Regions from separate parts of the Streptomyces sp. BoleA5 genome, predicted to be linked through region 3. Evidence: riboswitches for the same ligand, from Rfam matches in the RefSeq annotation. Region 3 holds a riboswitch; each other region holds the start of a gene.

Region 1 (5,175 bases), on a different contig from region 3:
GACAACGCCTCGGAGAACGTCATGCGCAAGCTCGGCATGGCGCCGCAGCGCGAGATCACGCACCCGGAGTACGGTTTCCCGCTGCGCGTCCACACGATCGACCTCAGCGAGTTCCACGCCTGAACCGCGGCCTCCCCACGGCTCCTGCCGGCGGGATGGGCCAGGCGAACGCGGAGCGTGGCCGGCCACCAGCCTCTTTCGGCAGGGGGGCGCCGACCGGCCGGCAGGGCCACGCCGGTGCATGCGCCTACCCGGTCAGGCCCGGCCCGGTGCCCCCTTCCAGACCGCGACCCCGGAGTGTCGCGCGACCGATGCGAGGGGTAGCCTGCGGGCCCGTTCGAAGTCACCGGAGGATCCCCGTGCACACCCCCGTTTTCCTGCTGCGGAGCGTGCTGGGCCTGGGCGGCGGAATGGTGGTCGCCTGGGAATCGGACCGCCAGGCTTCCGGGCCGGGCTGGAGGAAGCCGCGGCTCTTCTCCGCGACGGCGGCTCTGTTGCTCGCCGCGCTACTGGGCGTCTGAAGCGCGTTGCAGAGGGCGAGATGTGCAGGCCGGGCCCCGGGCAACGGGGGTCGAACCGAAACCCGCGTTGCTCCCGAAGCCAGGGCGGCCCGGGCATGAACGCGAACCGGGCGCGAACAGCGACAATCCGCGCAACGACGTCGAAGACGAGAGACAACCCGTGAAGAGACCGGCTCCGCGCTCCACCTCGGCCCCGTATGCGACCTCCGCGACCTGCGCCGCAATCGGCGCCCTGCTGTGGGTGCCCGGCCGGACCAGCGCTCCCCCCAGGATCTACCGGGACTTCCCCGCAGCCGACTTCACCACGCCGTCGGCCTGGCGGGTGTGGTCGCCGGCAGTTACCGAGGACCGTCTTGGCCTGTACCTCCTCGCGGCGGGGGTGGTGCCGGCCGTGGCCGTGCGCCTGATCTCCGTACGGCGCGACTGAGCCGCGCCCGCGCAGCCCGACAAAGCGGTCATGCCGTCAACGAGCCGGTATCTTGCGGGCAACTCGGCGGCGCTCCGCTGTCAGAGCCTGATGAGACCGTTCCCGCACGAGTGACAGTGCACGGATCAGCCCGGGTCCGCCCCGCCGGCCCCGGACCCGTGCATGGCACGATGCCTGATCACGAACGAGCACGAGGAGATCGATCCCATCCATGAACGATCAAGGCACTCCTGTTGCGGCGAACCGCTTCAGGGTCGTCGCGGTTGATGCCGACTGGCCGGAATCACGGCAGTTCATGGGTAGCGGCCACAACCATGTCACGGGCGACATGCACGTGTTCCTGTGGTTCGGCTCTGCGTCCTATGACTCCCAGGCCGAGCACGTCAGGGTTTTCAGCGCATCCTCCGGCAACGCTGAGGCCGGCGAGGTGCTGGAGGACGCTTTGGAGGTCTACTGCCACCACGACGAGGGACTTCCGGCCGGCCGTCCGGTACCCGAACCCGTCACCATCACCGCAGACGGGAAACCCGCGACGTTCGAACTATGGCGGAACGGCAGCAACCCGCACTGGGTCGCCCGGGGCCGCGTCGAGAACACCGAAGTGGTGCTGTCCGGCTCCGGGATCGAACCCGGCGAGCTGCGCCTGGTCCGCGTTGACGACCTGGCCGCGTACTCGGCCCCGACGGCCTTCCTCCCGGCTCGGGAAGCGATCTCCGTTGCCATGGGGAGCGGCCTCCGGGCGGCGGGGTCCGGTCGGCAGTCGCAGTCCGGGGAGGCGGACACCGCGCTGCGGGTCCTGCGCGACCTCGCCGCCCGGGGTGCCGCGATCGGGGGACCTGGTCGGGAATTGCGCGGGGAAGAGGCGGACACGGTGATGCGCGCCCTGCGCGACCTCGCCCAGGGCGCCGGCCCGGCCCCGGCAGGAGAGTCGGGAGCAGAGGGCTGATCACCGCCGCCACCAACCGCCTGGCGTACTCCTCGCTTGATCAAGGGGGCAAACAGTCCCTGAGCTGGGAAGGGATGCCGTGCGTAGCACGAAGTGGGCGGCCGTGGCGGCTGCGGTCATTGCGCTGGGTGCCGCAGGCTGCGGCACCCGGCGCCGTCGGCACGGAGGCGTCCGCGGTGACGGAGCCGGCGGCGCCTCAGCCACGGCCCGCGGGCACCGGACCTCTCACGAAGGACGTCGTGCGGGCGAACCCCTGACCAGTTTCAAGACAGTGCTGAGCGTGCGGCTTTGTGAGGGGTAGGCGTGACGGACAAGCCGAAATGGCAGAATCATCCGGCCTGGTATCTGTTGCTCATCGTGGCGCAGTTGGTGTTCGTGACCTCCGAGGAAGACAAGATAAGTCGTTTCCTCGATGCGCTGGGTCTCCTGCTGTGGGGAATCCTGTGCGGGCGTGAATTGACGAAACGGGCCGCGTACCGGAGGGCTACCGCTGGAGGCGCGGCCCCGGCGGACAGGAGACGCCAGTGGCGCGAACGCAGCCGGGACACCTAGGCCTTGTCGTCAAATGAGCTCCCCCAGCTGACGCTGGGAGGTGCCCCCACGCTGCGTTGTCGAATCGTCCGAGTAGCCCACTACGAGGACGATCCCCGCCTTGCTATGCACACATCCCGGGCGTGAGCCTCAGCGGCCGAGAGGTGGGCCGTCCCACCCGCACGGGTCTCATCCCGTCGACGCGCCGGGCTTCGCCGTCGGGTTACTCTGTCCCCCGTACCGGACACGGGGTGCCCCACCGGGGCTGAGATCACACCCGTCGAACCTGAACCAGTTCGTACTGGCGGAGGGATGTCTTCCATGCCATTGGCGCATGTTTCCAGCGGTCTGCCCACCGACGGCCGGCAGACCGTCTTCGACGGCCGGATGCCGGCGGCCGCCGGCGATCTCCGGATCGAGGCACACGGCATACAACCGGTCCCCGAGAGCAACCGTTACGGCGGCCCGGGACGCCTGTTCACCGTGTGGTTCGCCCCCAATCTCACGATGACCGGGGTGTTCACCGGCACCATCGGGATAGTCCTCGGACTGGACTTCGCCACCGCGCTCACGGCCGTGGCGCTCGGCACCGTGGTCGGCGCGATACCCACCGCCTACCTGGGCACCTGGGGCAGCCGGACCGGCGCGGGGCAGCTGCCGCTGGCCCGGCTCGCTTTCGGCCGGGCCGTCGCGCTGCCCGGCATCCTGCAGTGGCTGTCCTCGGTCGCCTGGGACGCGCTGATCGGGCTGTTCGGCGGGGACGCGCTGGCGCGGCTGTGCGGCTGGCCGTTCTGGCTCGGAGTCCTGGTCATGATGGTCGCCCAGGGTGCTCTCGGCGTCCTGGGCTACGAGGCCGTTCACCGGCTGCAGATCGTCATGACCTTCGTTCTCGCCGCCGCCTTCGTGCTGATCGCCTGGAAGCTGCTCGACGGTGTGCACCCCGCGGCCAACGGCTCCGCCCATGGCGCCGACCGGGGTGGGGCGTTCGTCCTGACCAGCACCATCGCGCTGAGTCTGGCCCTGTCGTGGGCTCCGTACGCCAGTGACTTCAGCCGCTACCTGCCGCGGACGACCTCTGCCCCGCGCATGTTCTGGTACACGCTGGCGGGGTTGGTGGTGTCCTTCGTGGGCGTCCAGGCACTCGGGCTCTGGGGCGCGTCGGTCCTCACCGACCAGACTGCCGCAGGCGTGGCCGAGCTGCTCGGTGGCGGGCCGCTCGGGGCGTTCGGGCTGCTCGCCGTCGCCCTGGCGGCCCTGTGCAGCAACGCCATGAACGACTACAGCGGATCCCTGGCCCTGCAGACCGTCGGCGTGCGCGTTCCCCGCCCCGCCGCGGCCGCCTTCGCCGCGGTGCTCGGCTTCCCCCTGGTCCTGTGGATGCACGCCGCCGACACCACCGCCCGCTTCCAGAACGTGCTGCTCTTCGTCGGCTACTGGATTCCCGGCTTCGTCGCGATCGTCATCGTCGACTGGCTGGCCCGGGCACGGGCACGAGCGGGCGCACCGATCGACCTCGCCGCCGAGACCGGCCGACCGCAGCCCGGCTGGTACGCCGTCGTTGCGTTCGTGGCCGCCTTCGCCGCCGCTGTGCCGTTCATGGACACCAGCCTGTACGTCGGCCCGGTGGCCGAGGCCCTGCACGGCGCGGATCTCTCGTACTACGTGGCGTTCCTCGTGGCCCTCGGCGTGTACACCCCACTGCGCCTGCGCCACCGTTCGCGGCCCTGAACCATCGTCCCCCGTCCGTCCCCCAAGGAGCGAGTCCGCATGCCCCCGACTTCCGCCGATCACACCGCCTTCGCCGCGCGGGCGCTCGGTCGCGTACGGGCCCACTCACCGCTGGTCCAGAACCCGGGCGATGTGCCACGACTGCGGGAAGCCGGCGCGGCGGGGGCGGCCGTCGTGTCCGGCATCTGCGCCGCGGAGGACCCCGGTGCCGCGGCCCGCGCCTACGCCGACGCCTGGAGCCGACCGCCCGCCCCGAGCCGGGCGAAGACCCTCGCCTGACGAGCTTCGAACACCCGCTTGATCACCCAGGACGGCCGGGGAGACGTGGTCCGGTGCACGGACACACCGGCAGCCATGGCACGAGCATGGCGCGCGGTGACCTCAGTACTGCCGGCTGCTCCCCGGCGCGCAAGGTGACTTCGGCGACCGCCACAGCGTCGTGCCTGGCCAGAGCCTCCACCAGGAGCGGGCGTGGGCGCCGACCCTGTTCGCCGGCGGCGCCTCCCCGGCAGGCCCTGGTGTGGAGCACCGGGCCGATGCCGCGCCCGTCGAAGAAACCGAGGACATCGACAGTGCGCCTTGCCGGGCGGGGGAGCGCGGCCGGACCCTTTTCGAGGAGCACGACGGTGAGGTCGTCTCGCCGCTCCACGCCGCGCGCGATCTCCGACGGGGGTGTCTCCACGTCTTCGGGTTCATAGCACTACCTCCGGTGCCTTAGTCGGGCTCCGTCGCTCGCGCGTGGACCTGGTGGAATCCCGTGCCGTTCCCCTGGGGTCGCGGGCTGGAGGCCGATCGGGTTGACGATCAGGCCGAGGCTCATGCAGCCGGCCCTGGTCCCGCGCGTACCGTCAGCCTGCAAGACGGGGCCGTTCCCCGCGAGGGATGCTGCTCCGGGGCGGTGATCAGGCACCTTTCGGCGCGGGCACCCGCCAGGCCACCGTCCGCGCCGGCGCAGGGGTGGGCCCACCTGCACCCGGGGCGGGAGCGGGTCGGAGCAAGCCCGGCGACGGAGCCGCCGAGCG
Region 2 (5,175 bases), on a different contig from region 3:
GGAGCGAGTTCCAGACCGCGGCGACCGGCGCCACCAGGAAGGTCCCGCCGCTTCCGGCCGCCGAGCCCAGCGCCCGGTAGTAGCCGATGCCGTAGCCGTCGGGTCCGTGCAGCGAGCGCTCGGCCAGCACGCCCAGCGGCAGCAGGATCAGCAGCGCTGCGACGCCGAGCACGCCCGCCAGCAGCCCCCACTCGCCGGCGCCGCGCGGCCGCCGCGCGGTGCGGGCCGGGTCCACCAGCCGCAGCGCGCTCTCCCTGCGCCGTACCGTCCAGGCGTGCACGGCGAGGATCGCCGCGACGGCGGCGAACTGGACGGTCGTCAGCACGGCCGCCGTCGGGAGGTCCAGCAACTGCGCGGTCTCCCGGTAGATCTCCACCTCCAGGGTGGAGAAGGTGGGGCCGCCGAGGATCTGGATCACGCCGAAGGACGTGAAGGTGAAGAGGAAGACCATCAGCGCGGCCGCGGCGACCGCGGGGGCGAGGGCGGGCAGCGTCACCCTGCGCCAGGCCGCGAGCCGTCCCGCGCCCAGGACCCGCGCGGCCTCCTCCTGGCGGGGGTCGAGCTGCGCCCACAGCCCGCCCACGGTGCGTACGACCACGGCGTAGTTGAAGAAGACGTGCGCGAGGAGGATCGCCCAGACCGTGGTGTCCAGGCGCACCCCCCACAGTTCGTCGAGGAGCCCGCCACGCCCCAGCAGCGCGAGGAAGGCCGAGCCGACGACCACCGTCGGCAGCACGAAGGGCACGGTCACCACCGCGCGCAGCACCTGCTTGCCGGGGAAGTCGAAGCGCGCGAAGACGTACGCGCCGGGCAGCGCGATCGCCAGGGTGAGCGCGGTGGAGGCGGCCGCCTGCCAGCAGGTGAACCACAGCACGTGCAGGACGTCGGGCTCGCCCAGGACGTCCGCGAACCGGCCGAGCCGCCACCGCCCGCCCTCGCGGAGCCCGCGGGCGACGATGGCGGCGACCGGGTACCCGAAGAACAGCCCGAAGAAGGCGACCGGCACGGCCATCAGGCCGAGCCGTACGGCGAGCGGCCGGACGGCCACCGCCCGGGCGCGCCCGCCCCCGGCGGTCTTCGTTACTTCAGCACGAGCGAGGACCACGACTTGACCCACTGCTCCCGGTTCTCGGCGATCTTCTCCGGGGCGACGGTGGCCGGGTCGGCGACGACCGGCGCGTACTTGGTGAAGACCTCGGGCAGCTTCGCGTCGTCACGGACGGGGTTGACGAACATGTTGAGCGGCATGTCCTCCTGGAAGGCGCGGCTCAGCAGGAAGTCGACGAGCGCCTTGCCGCCCTCGGGGTTCTTCGCGCCCTTCAGCAGGCCGGCGAACTCCACCTGCCGGAAGCAGGTGCCGGTCGCGACACCGGTCGGCCCCTGTTCGGGCTGCGTCTTCAGCCCGAGCACCTCGGCGGGCGGGCTGGAGGCGTACGAGACGACCAGCGGCCTGTCGCCCTTGCCGCCACCGGCGCCGGAGAAGTTGTCGTAGTACGCCTGCTCCCAGCCGTCGACGACCTGGACGCCGTTCGCCTTGAGCTTCTTCCAGTACTCCTCCCAGCCCGCGTCGCCGTACTTCGCGGTGGTGGCGAGGAGGAAGGCGAGCCCCGGGGACGAGGTGGCGGCGTTCTCGGTGACCAGCAGGTCCCTGTACGCGGGCTTGACGAGGTCGTCGAGGCTCTCCGGCACCGGGAGGTTGTGCTCGGTGAAGTACTTCCGGTCGTAGTTGACGCAGACGTCGCCGAAGTCGATCGGGGTGACGCGGTGCTTCGCGGCGTCCGGCTGCAGCGCGGCGGGCACCTTGTCGAGGTCCTTGGCCTCGTACGGCTCGAACAGGTCGTTGTCGAGGGCCCGGGACAGCAGGGTGTTGTCGACGCCGAAGAAGACGTCGCCCTGCGGGTTGCCCTTGGACAGCACGGCCTGGTTGACGGCGGCGCCGGCGTCGCCGCCGCGCAGCACCTTGACGGTGTAGCCGGTCTGCTTCGTGAACGCCTTCAGCACGTCCTTCGACGCGGCGAAGGAGTCGTGGCTGACCAGGGTGACGGTCTTGGAGGGGGTGCCGCCCTTGGCGGCGTCCCCGCCGTCACTGCCGCATGCGGCGAGCGCGGTCGCGCCGATCGCGACGGCCAGTACGGTGCCGGCCGCACGCCGACGAGTGGTGCTCATGTGGTGACTCCCTACGCCGGTATGACCCGGATCAGGTCCGAGGGTCTGCGGCCGTGCCGCACTCTCAGCGCTTTCCGCGCTCCCCTGTCGGATGTTCTTTTGTGTGATGTGCGTGACGTCGCGGCGAACGGCCGCAAACGTCCGTCACCTTAGCAAGCGCTGGTCAGCGCTCGGAAGCCGCCAGCTGACCGCAGGCGCCGTCGATCTCCTGCCCCCGGGTGTCCCGGACGGTCACCGGGACGCCGTGCGCCTCCAGCGCCGCCACGAACGCCCGCTCGTCCTCGGGCCGCGAGGCCGTCCACTTCGAGCCGGGGGTCGGGTTGAGCGGGATCAGGTTGACGTGCACGCGGCGGCCCTTGAGCAGCCGGCCCAGCAGGTCGGCCCGCCATCCCTGGTCGTTGATGTCCCGGATCAGCGCGTACTCGATCGAGACCCGGCGCCCGGACACGTCCGCATAGTGCCACGCGGCGTCCAGCACCTCGCGCACCTTCCAGCGGGTGTTCACCGGCACCAGGGTGTCGCGCAGTTCGTCGTCGGGCGCGTGCAGCGACACCGCGAGCCGGCACTTGAAGCCCTCGTCGGCGAAGCGCAGCATCGCCGGGACCAGGCCCACCGTCGACACCGTGATGCCGCGCTGGGACAGCCCCAGCCCGTCCGGCTCCGGGTCGGTGAGCCGGCGGATGGCGCCGATGACGCGCTTGTAGTTCGCGAGCGGCTCGCCCATGCCCATGAACACGATGTTCGACAGCCGCGCCGGTCCGCCCGGGATCTCCCCGTCCCGCAGCGAGCGCATGCCCGCCACGATCTGGTGCACGATCTCCCCGGTCGACAGGTTCCGGTCCAGACCGGCCTGGCCGGTGGCGCAGAACGGGCAGTTCATGCCGCAGCCCGCCTGCGAGCTGATGCACATCGTCACGCGGTCCGGGTAGCGCATCAGCACCGACTCGACCAGCGTCCCGTCGAACAGCCGCCACAGCGTCTTGCGGGTGGTGTCGTTGTCGGTGCTGCTGTGCCTCACCACGGACATCAGGTCCGGCAGCAGCCCCTCGGCGAGCTTCCCCCGCGCCGCCGCCGGGATGTCCGTCCAGGCGGCGGGGTCATCGGCGTACCGCGCGAAGTAGTGCTGCGACAGCTGCTTGGCGCGGAACGGCTTCTCCCCCAGCTCCGCGACCGCCTCCCGGCGCTCCTCGGGCGAAAGATCGGCAAGGTGCCGCGGCGGCCTCTTGGCTCCGCGCGGCGCGACGAATGTGAGTTCTCCGGGTGCAGGCATGGTTCACCCAGTGTCGCAGATCAAATAAGCCCGCCCAGGTCAGATGGGTGAGGCTCCCGTCACTCTCAGGTGCCTTCCGTCAGCCCTGGCCGACCTTGCACGGCCCACAGACGGCCCAGACGGTCGCGGTCCACGCTGCGAGGGGGTCGGCTGCGAGCAGCGGAAACAGCTGGATCCTGGCGTCCACGCCATCGAGCTGCATGTGTCCGGGCGCCTGCCAGGAACGCTCGGGGCCGGCCGACACACCGGAAATCTCGTGACGAGGGCGACCGCCATGATCACGACGAGCGCGAGCTCCAGGCCGACCGCCGCGGTGTTGATCAGGCTGACGAGACGGGTCGAGGCCACGGCGAGCACGGCCTGGACCAAGAGCACCACGAGCGTGATGACGCGCGCCGTGTCCTCGCCCGGCCGCATGCCGGCGAGCGGATGAAGGCCTGGCTCGCGAGGGTGTTGTCGATGGCGACCACGGCGATCGCCAGGTAGCAGAACGTCAGCCAGCCGAGCCCACAGCCGGCCTTCGGGTCGGCGAGCCGCGAGGCCCACTGGTACGAGGAGCCGCTGAGGGCGATGCGCCCCGCGAGCTGCGCGACCATCAGGGCCACCAGGGACTGCCCGACCGCGACGAGGATCCACAGCCGGATGCCGACGGGGCCCGCGTTCTGCAGCACGTCGCCGTAGGTGGAGAAGATGCCGACGGCCACGGAGACGAACGCGAACGAGATCGCGAAGACCTGGAAGGAGCCCAGAGTGCGTTTCAGCTCCTGCCGGTATCCCCTTCTTCGACGGACTTCTCGTCGGCCGACTCGTCCGTGGAGGCTTCCGCCACCTCAGCCACCTCTTCGCCGCTCGAGGCCCGGCGGTCCGGGCCTCTTCCGTTTTCTACCCGTATGTCATGAGCGGTGTCCTGCCTGCACCTTGAGCCCGCGCACCACTCGCTCCCCGCGAACGTTGGCCAGCGGTGTACGGCTCACGGGGGGTCAGGGTCTGTCGAGGCGCGGGGCGTCGATCGGGTGAGTGCGGCCCGGTGGGAGGGAACGGGCTGCGCCACTGGGATGACCTTGGCGCCGGACGCCGGTGGGCGCGGGTACGGATCCCGTCCACAGGGGCCCCAGCCCTGCCGGAAGCCCTCCGGCTCGGTGCCGGCCAGAGATCGACGAGGAGTGTCTCCATGCGTCCTGCAGACAGGACCCCGCCGCCCTGCGGGCGGTCCCTTCGACGGTTCGGACGACTCGCGCGCACGGTGGTGCCGGCGGCCCTGATCGCCACCGCGATATCCGCGGGCTCCCTGACGACGGCTCAGGCCGTGGGCACGGACGGTACGAACACGCCCTCGGCATCGACGTCGGACTTCCCGTGGCCCGATCCGTACGACGACTACCCGTACCCCGACGGATACCTCGGCACCGACCCCGGACTCGGTAGCGGTCCCGGGCTCGGTAGCGGTCCGGGGCTCGGCCTCGGCCCGCTGCTCGGTTCCGGGCCTCTCCTCGGTTCGGGCCCCCTCCTCGGTTCCGGCCCGCTCCTCGACCCCGGTCGCGGACCTCTCCTGGGCCCCGGTACCAGCCCCATCGTCGAGACCGGTGCCGGTCCCGTCCTCGACCCCGCCGCTCCGCTCCTCGGCCCCGGCCGCGGGCCCTTCGTGGCCCCCTTCCCCGGCCCCGGCAGGCTCTCGGGGTGCGACATCGACTCGGCGGGCGTGGCCAATGCGAGCAACCGCGACTACTCCGTCGCCGTGG
Region 3 (5,175 bases):
CCCAGCCGGACCGGACCTTCGTCCTTCGTGAACCCCGGGAGGAACCGGAGACGGAGCATCGGGGGATGCACATGAACAGCGCTCCACACCTGCTGACCGAGGACCGCCCGGAATTCGAGCGCGCCCTCGACACGGCTCTGCACTCGGAGGGCACGCGGGCCGCCCTGGCCGAAGCGCGGAACCGCCTCAACGCCGAGCAGTTGCGCACCCTGGCGCTCAACGCGGCCGAGCCCATCTCGGCCTGCGCCGCGCCCGAGTACGAGCAGTTCGTCAAGGTCCGCGAGGCCTTCGCGGAACAGCGCCGGGAGGCACGCACCGCGACCGTGCCGGGCCTCGGCTACGCGGCCGCGGCGGCCCCGGTCGCCGCGGACGGCTCGGGGGCCGGGCTGTTCGCCGTCGTCGCCGTGCTCACACCGATCCTGGCGGGCACGGCCGCCGTCATCTTCCTCGTGCTCGGGTACGCCCTGCGCTTCGGGCACCCCGAACCGGCGATCGCCCAGCCGCTGCGGCAGGCCGGCTGGCTCTTCGCGGCCGTCGCCGTCTGCGGCATCGTCATCGGCATGGTCGGACTGCTGCTCACCGCGCTGCGCAACGGCTCGACCGCCCTCCACGATCCGCCCGGCGGCGAGCCCCGCGACGTCGCCCTCGCCCGCGAGCTGTGGCGCCGGGCCCTGGTGGAACGGGGACTGCAGCCCTTCCTCGACGACGCCCTCGCCAAGGCCGCCGGCGCGGCCCCCACCGCACCGGCAGCCCCTTCCGCGACCACCGGCGGCAACCCCCGCATGCCGCGGCTCGGTTACTCCCGCCCCGACTTCTCCAGCCCCGGCCACGAGTCCTCCCCCGAACCAGGGGACCGCTTCACCAGCCCCGACTTCACCAGCCCGGACTTCTCCAGCCCCGACTTCGGCGGCCCCGACCACAGACCGGACTGACCCGGCGGACCCGGCGGACCCGGCGGACCCGGGGCGTTGTCGTACCCCGGTGCCACAGTGCGGGCATGGACACCGACCGGTTCTGGCAGCTGATCGACTCCGCCCGCGCCACGGCCCGCGTAGCGGATACCGCGGCGGGCCGCCGCGGGATCACGGGTCAGTCGGCGATCGGGAGGTAGACGCGGTTGCCCGAGGCCGCGAACTCGCGGGACTTCTCCGCCATGCCGGCCTCGATCTCCTCGGGTGTGCCGCCGTGCCGGCGGCGGATGTCCTGAGAGATCTTCATCGAACAGAATTTCGGCCCGCACATGGAGCAGAAGTGCGCGGTCTTGGCCGGCTCCGCCGGGAGCGTCTCGTCGTGGAACGCCCGTGCCGTGTCGGGGTCGAGGGCCAGGTTGAACTGGTCCTCCCAGCGGAACTCGAAGCGTGCGTCGGAGAGCGCGTCGTCCCATTCCTGGGCGCCGGGGTGGCCCTTGGCCAGGTCGGCGGCATGGGCGGCGATCTTGTAGGTGATGACGCCGGTCTTGACGTCGTCGCGGTCGGGCAGACCCAGGTGCTCCTTGGGGGTGACGTAGCAGAGCATGGCCGTGCCCCACCAGGCGATCATCGCGGCACCGATGCCGGAGGTGATGTGGTCGTAGGAGGGCGCGATGTCGGTGGTGAGGGGGCCGAGGGTGTAGAACGGCGCCTCCTCGCAGATCTCCTGCTGGAGGTCGACGTTCTCCTTGATCTTGTGCATGGGGACGTGTCCCGGACCCTCGATCATGGTCTGCACGCCGTGCCGCTTGGCGACGGTGTTGAGTTCGCCGAGCGTGCGCAGCTCCGCGAACTGGGCCTCGTCGTTGGCGTCCGCGATGGAGCCGGGACGCAGGCCGTCGCCCAGGGAGTAGGTGACGTCGTAGGCGGCGAGGATCTCGCAGAGCTCCTCGAAGTTCTCGTAGAGGAAGCTCTCCTTGTGGTGCGCGAGGCACCAGGCGGCCATGATCGACCCGCCGCGCGAGACGATGCCGGTCTTGCGGCGCGCGGTCAGCGGGACGTACCGCAGCAGCACGCCGGCGTGCACCGTCATGTAGTCGACGCCCTGTTCGGCCTGCTCGATGACGGTGTCCTTGTAGATCTCCCAGGTCAGCTCCTCGGCCTTGCCGTCGACCTTCTCGAGGGCCTGGTAGAGGGGGACGGTGCCGATGGGGACGGGGGAGTTGCGCAGCACCCACTCGCGTGTGGTGTGGATGTTGCGGCCGGTGGACAGGTCCATGACCGTGTCGGCGCCCCAGCGGGTGGCCCAGGTCATCTTGTCGACCTCCTCCTCGATGGAGGAGGTGACCGCCGAGTTGCCGATGTTGGCGTTGACCTTCACCAGGAACCGCTTGCCGATGATCATCGGCTCGGTCTCCGGGTGGTTGACGTTCGCCGGCAGGACGGCGCGTCCCGCCGCGATCTCCTCGCGGACGACCTCGGGGGAGACGTTCTCGCGGATCGCGACGTACTCCATCTCCGGGGTGGTCTCCCCCCGCCGCGCGTACGCCAGTTGGGTCACCGGCTGTCCGGGCCGGCCGCGCCGGGGGAGGCGGGGGCGTCCCGGGAAGACGGCGTCCAGGTTGCGCAGGCCGCCGCGCGGTGCGGTGTGTTTGAGGCCGTCGTCCTCGGGGCGGACGGGGCGGCCGGGGTACTCATCGGTGTCGCCGCGGGCGACGATCCAGTTCTCGCGCAGCGGCGCGAGACCGCGGCGGACGTCGGTGGTCACGTTCGGGTCGGTGTACGGGCCGGACGTGTCGTACAGCGTCACGTCCCGGCCGTTGGTCAGGTGCACCCGGCGGACGGGGACCTCGATGTCCGGGCGGGACCCGGTCACGTAGCCCTTGTGCCAGCCGATTTCGCGCGCGTGTGCATCCTGCATGGTCATGAGACCCACTCCCTACGCCGGCATTACCCGGTAACAGGTTCAGCGGTCGGCGCAGCTGGTGGCCCTTCGGCCGGTCAGCGCCCTCTCAGCCCGGTGCTCCGAGCTCCCGCGTTTGCAAAGGTGCCTCAACGCTAGCGGGTCCTCGCTGACGCACACCAGAGGGTGTTGCGATGATCGGGCCGTGGACTCCACTCACCCGCACTCGCAAGCCCATGGTCACGGACACGGGCACGGGCACGGCCCGGTGCCGCCGGTCTCCCGGCACCTGCGCAAGGTCATCGCCGCCGTCCTGATCCCCTTCGTCGCCGCCGTGGTGGCCGGCCTGGTGGTGCTGTGGCCGGGCGGCGTGCCGAAGCACGAGCGCAGCGGCGTCGGCTTCGACCAGCAGACGCAGTCCGGGCGGGTGGTGAAGGTCGAGGAGGTCAAGTGCTCGGACGTCAACGCCGAACCGGGCACCGGAGCCGCGCCCTCCCCCGGCCCGACGTCGGCGCCGTCGGGTCCGGCGATCTGCGAGCGCGCGACCATCGAGGTCGCGTCGGGCAAGGACGCGGGCCGCACCTTCACCGAGATCGTGCAGCCGACCCAGACCCGGCACTACACGAAGGGCCAGAAGGTGCTGCTGGCGTACGCGCCGCAGGCGCCGCGCGAACTGCAGTACTCGGTGACCGACGTCGACCGGGCCTTCCCCCTGTGGCTGCTGGCCGGGATCTTCGCCGCGGTGGTGGTCGTGGTCGGGCGGCTGCGCGGGGTGCTGGCGCTGATCGCGCTGGTCATCAGCTTCGCGGTGCTGACGCTGTTCATCCTCCCGGCGATCCTGCACGGCAGCAATCCGCTGCTGGTGGCGGTGATCGGCGGCAGCGCCATCATGCTGATCGCGCTCTACATGTGCCACGGCCTCAACGCCCGTACCTCGGTCGCGGTGCTGGGCACCCTGTGCTCGCTGCTGCTGATCGGCGTCCTGGGCTCGGTCTTCATCGACTGGGCGCTGCTGAGCGGCAACACATCCGACGAGACCGGGCTGATCCACTCCCTCTACCCGGGCATCGAGATCCGCGGCCTGCTGCTGGCGGGCATCATCATCGGTTCGCTGGGCGTACTCGACGACGTGACGGTCACCCAGACCTCGGCGGTGTGGGAGCTGCGGGAGGCGGACCCGGGGACGAGTCGGCGGCGGCTGTACTCGGCGGCCATGCGGATCGGACGGGACCACATCGCCTCGGTCGTCAACACCCTGGTGCTCGCCTACGCGGGCGCGGCGCTGCCGCTGCTGCTGCTCTTCTCCATCGCGGAGCGCGGGGTGCTGGCGGTGGCGGGCAGCGAACTGGTCGCCGAGGAGATCGTGCGGACCCTGGTGGGCAGCATCGGGCTGGTGGTGGCGGTGCCGCTCACGACCGCGCTGGCCGTCCTGGTGGTGTCGGCGGACCGCGGCAGCGGCGACACTGTTCCCGCGGGCACCGGTCGGGGTCACCGGCGCCGCGCCAAGTGAGCCGGGAGGGGAACGTGGTCGGACTGCAGGGCCGGGTGACCGGAACGGTCGGGCCAGGGCTGGTCGGCGAGGTGATCGTGCACGTCCGGGGCGGTGCCGAGGCGTTCCTGGCGTACCCGGCGACGGCCGGCGAGCGCATCGAGAAGGGCACGGTCGTGGTGGTCGTGGAGCACCTGCCGCCGCGCACCGTGTACGTGGCGCCGGCGTACGGCTGAGCGGAGCGGTCCGCTCCACGTCAAGAAAACGACAAGGATCCGTCAGGACCTACCGGACCGTCATCCACAGGCGGACACTCCCGTACGCGGCCCCGATCGGGGCCATTCGTAAGGGGGCGTATGCCGATGCTGATCGGCGTTGCGGCGGGCGGGGCGCTCGTCGCGGTCATCATTCTGGTCGGCCTGTTCAAACTGATGTGGCGGGTCGCCGAGCCCAACGAGGCACTGGTCATCTCCGGCTCCAAGCACCGCACGGACGGTGTGGGGGAGGGGATGGGGTTCCGCATCGTCACGGGACGGGGGACCCTGGTCCTGCCCGGCGTGCAGGCGGTGCGCAGGCTCTCGCTCGACCTCAACGAGGCCGAGCTGAACGTGGACTGCGTCACCCAGCAGGGCATCCCGCTGAAGGTGCACGGCGTGGTCATCTTCAAGGTCGGCGACGACATGGTCTCCATCGCCAACGCGGCACGACGGTTCCTGGACCAGCAGAAGTTCATGCCCGAGCGGGTGCACAACGTCTTCGCCGGTCATCTGCGCTCCATCGTGGGCGGGCTGACGGTGGAGCAGATGATCCGGGACCGGGAGCGGCTCACCGCCGAGACCCGGGCCGCCTCTGGCTCGGAGATGGAGAAGCTCGGC

What was found. A riboswitch is a leader RNA that binds a small molecule or an ion and turns the genes downstream of it on or off. The one in region 3 is predicted to bind thiamine pyrophosphate.
Region 1: it holds a riboswitch for thiamine pyrophosphate, as region 3 does, so the genes downstream of both, B085_RS0115390 (purine-cytosine permease family protein) here and thiC (phosphomethylpyrimidine synthase ThiC) in region 3, are expected to answer to the same signal.
Region 2: it holds a riboswitch for thiamine pyrophosphate, as region 3 does, so the genes downstream of both, B085_RS0127015 (thiamine ABC transporter substrate-binding protein) here and thiC (phosphomethylpyrimidine synthase ThiC) in region 3, are expected to answer to the same signal.

The regions. Positions count from the first base shown of each region.
Region 1 is NZ_KB892100.1:72,347-77,521, reverse strand. Features, by position in the region: gene B085_RS0115415 (GNAT family N-acetyltransferase) at 1-123, shown strand, start outside; gene B085_RS49310 (hypothetical protein) at 360-521, shown strand; gene B085_RS0115405 (hypothetical protein) at 682-948, shown strand; gene B085_RS0115400 (hypothetical protein) at 1,160-1,894, shown strand; gene B085_RS0115395 (hypothetical protein) at 2,198-2,446, shown strand; TPP riboswitch at 2,663-2,755, shown strand; gene B085_RS0115390 (purine-cytosine permease family protein) at 2,747-4,153, shown strand; gene B085_RS50050 (hypothetical protein) at 4,193-4,432, shown strand; gene B085_RS51915 (Ku protein) at 4,455-4,835, opposite strand.
Region 2 is NZ_KB892115.1:50,939-56,113, reverse strand. Features, by position in the region: gene B085_RS0127020 (ABC transporter permease) at 1-1,012, opposite strand, end outside; gene B085_RS0127015 (thiamine ABC transporter substrate-binding protein) at 1,081-2,166, opposite strand; TPP riboswitch at 2,158-2,262, opposite strand; gene rlmN (23S rRNA (adenine(2503)-C(2))-methyltransferase RlmN) at 2,330-3,436, opposite strand; gene B085_RS43900 (hypothetical protein) at 3,757-4,140, opposite strand; gene B085_RS45905 (hypothetical protein) at 4,608-5,175, shown strand, end outside.
Region 3 is NZ_KB892093.1:50,459-55,633, reverse strand. Features, by position in the region: gene B085_RS0108715 (hypothetical protein) at 66-932, shown strand; gene thiC (phosphomethylpyrimidine synthase ThiC) at 1,090-2,835, opposite strand; TPP riboswitch at 2,828-2,955, opposite strand; gene B085_RS41780 (YibE/F family protein) at 3,017-4,321, shown strand; gene B085_RS0108695 (hypothetical protein) at 4,336-4,536, shown strand; gene B085_RS0108690 (flotillin family protein) at 4,657-5,175, shown strand, end outside.